2 regions of the Actinoallomurus sp. NPDC050550 genome follow, and region 2 is predicted to be linked to the other one. Evidence: riboswitches for the same ligand, from Rfam matches in the RefSeq annotation. Region 2 holds a riboswitch; the other holds the start of a gene.
What was found. Region 2 has a riboswitch for glycine ahead of gcvP (aminomethyl-transferring glycine dehydrogenase). Riboswitches for the same ligand answer to the same signal wherever they lie in the genome.
Positions count from the first base shown of each region.

Region 1: another riboswitch for glycine. It lies ahead of gcvT (glycine cleavage system aminomethyltransferase GcvT); the one in region 2 lies ahead of gcvP (aminomethyl-transferring glycine dehydrogenase).

Region 1 covers NZ_JBFAJC010000088.1:740-4,140, forward strand. Annotated here, with positions in the region: gene glyA (serine hydroxymethyltransferase) at 1-636, opposite strand, end outside; gene gcvH (glycine cleavage system protein GcvH) at 633-1,019, opposite strand; gene gcvT (glycine cleavage system aminomethyltransferase GcvT) at 1,016-2,122, opposite strand; glycine riboswitch at 2,288-2,385, opposite strand; gene AB0I04_RS52155 (glycoside hydrolase family 6 protein) at 2,694-3,401, shown strand, end outside.
Region 2 covers NZ_JBFAJC010000009.1:89,570-92,970, forward strand. Annotated here, with positions in the region: gene AB0I04_RS15065 (ABC transporter permease) at 1-586, shown strand, start outside; gene AB0I04_RS15070 (hypothetical protein) at 685-1,572, opposite strand; glycine riboswitch at 1,740-1,836, shown strand; gene gcvP (aminomethyl-transferring glycine dehydrogenase) at 1,997-3,401, shown strand, end outside.

The DNA.
Region 1 (3,401 bases), on a different contig from region 2:
CAGCCCCGCCGCGACCAGGCCCGCGAAGTGGGCCATGTCGACCATGAGCAGCGCCCCGGACTCGTCGGCGACCCGCCGGAACGCGGCGAAGTCGAGCTGCCTCGGGTAGGCGGACCAGCCGGCGACGATCAACTTCGGCCGGTGCTCGTGGGCCAGCCGGGCGACCTCGTCCATGTCAACGAGGCCGTCGGGACCCACGTGGTACGCCGCGACGTTGAACATCTTGCCGGAGTAGTTGATCCGCATGCCGTGGGTCAGGTGCCCGCCGTGCGCGAGATCCAGGCCGAGGATCGTGTCACCCGGCTCCAGCAGCGCGAAGTAGACCGCGATGTTGGCCTGCGCGCCCGAGTGCGGCTGCACGTTGGCGTGCTCCGCGCCGAACAGCTCCTTGGCCCGGTCGATCGCCAGCTGCTCGGTGACGTCGACGTACTCGCATCCGCCGTAGTAACGCCGGCCGGGGTACCCCTCCGCGTACTTGTTGGTCATCACCGAGCCCTGCGCCTCGAGGACGCCGATCGGCGCGAAGTTCTCCGAGGCGATCATCTCCAGGGTGGACTGCTGGCGGTGCAGCTCCTCCGCGATCGCGGACGCGACCTCCGGGTCGAGCTCGGACAGGGGCAGGTTGGCAAGGCTCATGACGCCTCCTCGATGAGCTTCGCGTAGGCCTGCGCGTCGAGCAGGTCACCCGAGTCGTCACTGGTGCGCACCCGGAACAGCCATCCCTCGCCGTAAGGGTCAGAATTGATCACGGCCGGGTCCTCCTCCAGGGCGGCGTTGACGGCAACGACCTCGCCGGTGACGGGCGCATAGATGTCACTCACCGACTTGGTCGACTCGGCCTCGCCGCACGGCTCTCCGGCCTCGACGGACGCGCCCTCCTGCGGCAGCGACACGTAGACGATGTCACCGAGCGCGTCGGCGGCGTACGCCGTGATGCCGACGGTCACCACACCCTCGGCCGGCTCGGTGATCCACTCGTGCTCCTGGGTGTAGGAAAGCGTCTCGGGAACAGTGCTCACGAAGTCCTCCTGTAGAACGGCAGCGCTACCTTGTCGACCGGCTCGTGTTTACCGCGGATGTCCACGGCGAGGTCGGTGTCCTCGGCATGGCCCGCGTCGATGTAGGCCATGGCGATGGGTTTGCCCAGCGTCGGGGACGGCGCACCACTGGTCACCACACCACAGGGCGTGCCGTCCGGCGTCACGATGTCGTACCCGTGGCGCGGCACCCGGCGCCCCCGCGCGACGAGCCCCACGAGGGTGCGCGCGGGCGGGGTGTCGGCGCGCGCGGCCAGTGCGGCACGCCCGACGAAGTCCCCGTGCTTGTCCAGCTTGACGGTACGGCCGAGGCCGGCGTCGTACGGCGTGGTCTCGGCGGTCAGCTCGTTGCCGTACAGCGGCATGCCCGCCTCCAGCCGCAGGGTGTCGCGCGCGGACAGCCCGGCGGGCCGCAGGTCCTCGCCGCCGGCCTCCGTGACGGCGCGCCAGACGGCCACGGCGTCACCGGCCGAGACGAACAGTTCGAAGCCGTCCTCGCCGGTGTACCCCGTGCGGGCGATCAGCGCGTCGATCCCGGCGACCTTCCCCGGCAGGATCGCGTAGTACTTCAGGTCGGCGAGCGCGGCGTCCGTGAGCTTCTCCAGGATGGCCTGGGCCTTCGGGCCCTGCACGGCGATGAGCGCGTACGCGTCGGAGCGGTCGTCGACGGTGGCCTTCTCGAAGCCGCTCGCCCGCTCGGTGAGCTCGGCGCGGACGGTCGCGGCGTTGGCGGCGTTCGCGACCACCATGAAGGTCTCCGGGGCGAGCCGGTAGACGATCAGATCGTCGAGGACGCCCCCGGCCGGGTCGACGATCATCGTGTAGCGCGCCCGGCCGACGGCGAGCACGGACAGGTGCCCGATCAGCGCGTGGTCGAGGGCCGCCCCGGCCTGCGGGCCGGTGACGAAGATCTCTCCCATGTGGGACAGGTCGAACAGCCCGGCGCTGGTGCGGACGGCCTGATGTTCGGCGGTCTCGCTCCCGTAGCGCAGCGGCATGAGGTAGCCGGCGAACTCGGTGATCATGGCACCGAGCTCGGCATGAACCTCGTGCAACGGTGTTCTCTTGGCGTCCGGCGTGGACATCGGGGCAGGCTCCTATCACGCGGGCGGCCGGGATCCCATCCTCCCATTGGCGCGCGAAATGCGGTCGCGGTGCCCTCCCCCTCTGTCATCGGTGCCTGAGAGCTTCACCCCCGGTCGGGGGCTTGCACCTTCGGCGGGAGCGTCGCTCCGCTTTCCAGAGGTCGCCTGGTCCGCACGGTTCCTGTGGCCTGAGAGGTTCCGGGGAGGAGTTGCTCCTTCGGCGTACCCCGCTGGCGGCGAGGTCGCTCTCCCGTGCGGGATCAACGGCATGGCCAGGCTAGCAGTGCAGGAGCGTCCGGGAAACGGGGCCGCCGCAGGTCGCGTACCGGGAGCCCGCAGGGCGGCGGACCGGGTACGTCGGCCGGACCGACGTCGCGCGACGGACCGGGCATGTCCGCCGGACCGGAACGCGGGGCGACGAGCGGCGGACCGGGACTTCCGGATCAATTCCCTTGGAAGCTCCGGCAGGCGCCGAAGATCGCGAATTATGTTGATCATCTAGCGGCCGCCGGGGGAGGGCGCGACGGCGGGGGCAACGCCTTTCACCATCGCATCGAGCGTGAGGAGCTCCATGGCCCACTCAAGGACATCTCGGCGGATCACCGGCTTGGCCGCGCTCGGCGCCGCGGCCGTCATCGGCCTGAACGGAGCCTGCTCGCCTGGTCAGGCGGCGGGCACCGTCGCGGCCCGCGCCGCGGCGCCCGCCGCCGCGGCCGGCAGCCCGATCGACATGACCAGCGGCTTCTACGTCGACCCGGACTCCAACCCCGCCAAGTGGGTACGGGACAACCCCGGCGACGCGCGCGCCGCCCAGATCAAGTCGGCGATCGCCGACAAGCCGACGGCGGGCTGGTTCGGCGACTGGAGCGGCGACATCGGGACGGCGGTCTCGAACTACGTCGGCGCCGCCGACGCCGCCGACAAGCTGCCCGTCCTGGTCGCGTACAACATCCCTGGCCGGGACTGCTCGGGCGAGTCCAAGGGCGGTTCGGACAAGGACAAGTACGAGGCGTGGATCTCCGCGTTCGCCGGCGCCATCGGAACACGGCCCGCCGTCGTGGTCATCGAGCCGGACGCCCTCGCCCAGCTCGACTGCCTGCCGACCGACTCGGAGCGGCAGTTCCGCCTGAACCTGCTGGAGTTCGCCACCGAGCAGTTCAAGGCCAAGGCGCCGAACACCTGGGCGTACCTCGACGCCGGCAACGCCAAGTGGATCGCCGCGGACACCATGGCCCAGCGGCTGGAGTCCGCCGGCGTGCACAACGTCCGGGGCTTCGCC
Region 2 (3,401 bases):
CGCGTTCACGGGCGTGCTGGCCACCTCGATGGTGGTCGCCCAGGACGCCGGCCGCGGTGTCATGGACCGGTTCCGGTCCATGCCGATGGCACGGTCGGCGGTGCCGTTCGGGCAGACGGGCGCGGACATCATCACCGGCGCGCTCGGCATGGTGGTCATGGTCGCCTGCGGTTTCGCCGTCGGCTGGCGCCCGCACGAGGGACCGGTTCGGACCCTGACCGCCTTCGCCCTCCTGGTCCTCATGCGTTACGCGATCAGCTGGGGCGGTGTGCTGCTCGGCCTGCTGATCAAGGAGGAGACGCTGGACAACCTCGTTCCGCTGATCTTCCCGATCACGATGGTGTCCAACTCGTTCGTGCCGACCACGGGTATGCCGGCGTGGCTGCGCTTCATCGCCGACTGGAACCCGGTCAGCGCGATCGTCGCGGCGTGCCGCGATCTGTTCGGCAGCCCCGGCGTGGTCGGGAACGCCCACCTCGTGTGGCCCCTCCGCCACCCGGTGGCCGCGACCCTGCTGTGGTCGGCCGTTCTGCTGCTCGTCTTCGTCCCGGCGGCGGTACACCGGTACCGCACGGTGAACCGCTGACGGCCGCCCCGGACCGGACCGGCGGCGGCCGCCCCGGACCGGACCGGCGGCGGCCGCCCCGGACTGGTCGGGGCCGCCCAGCCCTGGACCGGCCGAGGTCACGACGGCGCCGGGTCCGCGCCGGCGCCCTGGTCGTCGGCACCGTGGCCGGACCGGAGCATGGCCATCGCGTTCGGGAAGGGCACGGCGCCGGCCTCGACGATCCGCCGCGCCAGCGGGCGAAGGAGCTCGGCCAGCCGGGCCGCGCCGTCCCGGCCGAGGGCGTCCAGCGGCGGGCGGGCGAGCCGGTCGGTGACGTCCTCGATCGCCCGCCGGTCCGCACGGCCCTCGGCGGTGATCGCGCCGTCCGCGTCGAGGAGGCCCCGGTCCCGCAGCCGGTCGGCGGCGGCCGTCCACTCCTGTTCGGTCCAGCCCCGGTAGTCGCGCTGCTCGGGCGGGGTGAGGCCGAGTGCGCCCGCGACGACGTTCGCCTCGCAGCCGTCGAGCCCGGCGGCGAGCAGGGCGGCGACGTGCCCGTCCCCGCGGAACTCCCGGAGCGCGGTGACGGCGTGCCACAGCGCCAGGCGCGGCTCGGCCGGCCGGGGCAGAGCGGCGTGCGCCGCGAACAGGACGCGGCCCGGGGCCGGCGCCGCCTCCGCCGCCCGCCCCGCCAGGGCCGCGGCCTCCGCGACGTCGGCCGAGTCCACCAGGTCGCCGAGCAGGCGGCGCAGGGACCGGTCCACGACGGCCGTCCGGGCGGCCAGGACGGTCTCGGGCGAGGAATAGCGCCAGGCGTCGGGGATCGCGCGGGCGACCATGCGCGGCGCGAAGTTGTAGAACGCGGCCGTGACCACCTCGGGGGAGGGCGCGCCCAGGGCCGCCGACCGGGAGGCGAAGTAGCCCATCCAGAAGCCCTTGAGGCCCGCGTCGGCGTACGCCGCCTTGGCCTCCGGCGCGAAGTAGACGAACGCGTGACAACACTCGATCAGCCGCCAGGTCTCGTCCATCGGACCCTCCTCGTCGCCGTCGCCGGGCCGCCCATCGTCGCACGGGACGACGCACTGATCTTCTGGAGCGTTGATCTCCGGATAGCCGGTGATCTCCGAGAGTGGTGATCTTCGGGGAACCGGGACCGTGGCGACGGGCGACGCCTCCGGTAGGGTGGAACCGCCGTCGACCTCGTACGGGAGAGACTTCGCACAGCGTGGTGCGGGGCGCCGAAGGAGCAACCCTCCCCGGAACCTCTCAGGCAAAAGGACCGTACGAGTTAGGCACCTCTGGAAAGCAGGCCGGCGATCCACGCCAGACCTCACCGAAGGTGCAAGCCGCGCTCCGGCGCGGTGAAGCTCTCAGGTTCACTGACAGAGGGGGAGACCGGCCACCGGCCTGCCCGGTGGTGGTTGCGCATCCATCGCACCAGGAGGCTCCCCAATGACCGAGGTCCCCTTCGCCGATCGGCACATCGGGCCGTCGCGCGGCGACCGCGCCGAGATGGCCAAGGCCGTCGGCTTTCCGAGTGTTAAGGCCCTCGTCGACGCCGCCGTGCCCACGGTGATCCGTACCGACCGTCCGCTGGATCTGCCTCCGGCGCTCACCGAGGTGCGGGCGCTGGCCCGGCTGCGTGAGCTGGCCTCGGAGAACCAGGTCCTCACCTCGATGATCGGTCTGGGCTACCACGGCACGGTCACGCCCGGGGTGATCCTCCGGAACGTCCTGGAGAACCCCGGCTGGTACACCGCCTACACGCCGTACCAGCCGGAGATCTCCCAGGGCCGCCTCGAGGCGCTGCTGAACTTCCAGACCGTCGTGAGCGACCTGACGGGGCTGCCGGTCTCGAACGCCTCCCTGCTCGACGAGGGCACCGCGGCGGCCGAGGCGATGACCCTCGCGCACCGGGCTTCAAAGGCCGGGGACACCTTCCTGATCGACGCCGACGCGCTGCCGCAGACGATCGAGGTCATCCGTACGCGGGCGTTGCCGCTGGGCATCGACGTCGTCGTCGCCGACCTGTCCGAGGGACTGCCGGACGGCGAGTTCTTCGGCGTCCTGCTGCAGTACCCCGGCGCGAGTGGCGCCGTGCGCGACCTGTCGGCCGTGACGGAGGCCGCGCACGAGCGCGGCGCGCAGGTCGTCGTGTCCGCAGACCTGCTGGCGCTGACGTTGCTCACGCCGCCGGGGGAGTTCGGCGCGGACATCGCGGTCGGGACGTCGCAGCGGTTCGGCGTGCCGTACGGCTTCGGCGGCCCGCACGCCGGCTACATGGCCGTACGCGAGGGCCTGCAGCGGCAGCTGCCCGGCCGCCTCGTCGGCGTGTCCGTCGACGTGGACGGCGGTCCGGCCTACCGCCTGGCGCTGCAGACGCGCGAGCAGCACATCCGCCGCGAGAAGGCCACGAGCAACATCTGCACCGCCCAGGTGCTGCTGGCCGTGATGGCGAGCATGTACGCCGTCTACCACGGCCCGGAGGGACTGCGGGGCATCGCCGAACGGGTCCACGAGCAGGCCGTACGCCTCGCGGGCGGCCTCGCCGCGGTCGGCGCCGAGATCGTCCACGAGACCTTCTTCGACACCGTGCTCGCCCGCGTCCCGGGGCGCGCCGAGGAGGTCGTACGACGGGCGCGCGAGCGCGGGATCAACTTCCGGCTCGTGGACGCCGACCACGTGGGGATCGCCTGCGACGAGACCACGACGGACGAGCACGTCGCCGCGGTGTGGCGGGCGTTCGGCCTGGCCGACAACGAGGCCCTGTCCGTCCACGCGGGGGCCGCGCTGCCTCCGGCCGTCCGTCGGGAGAGCGGCTACCTGACGCACCCGGTCTTCCACGCGCACCGCTCGG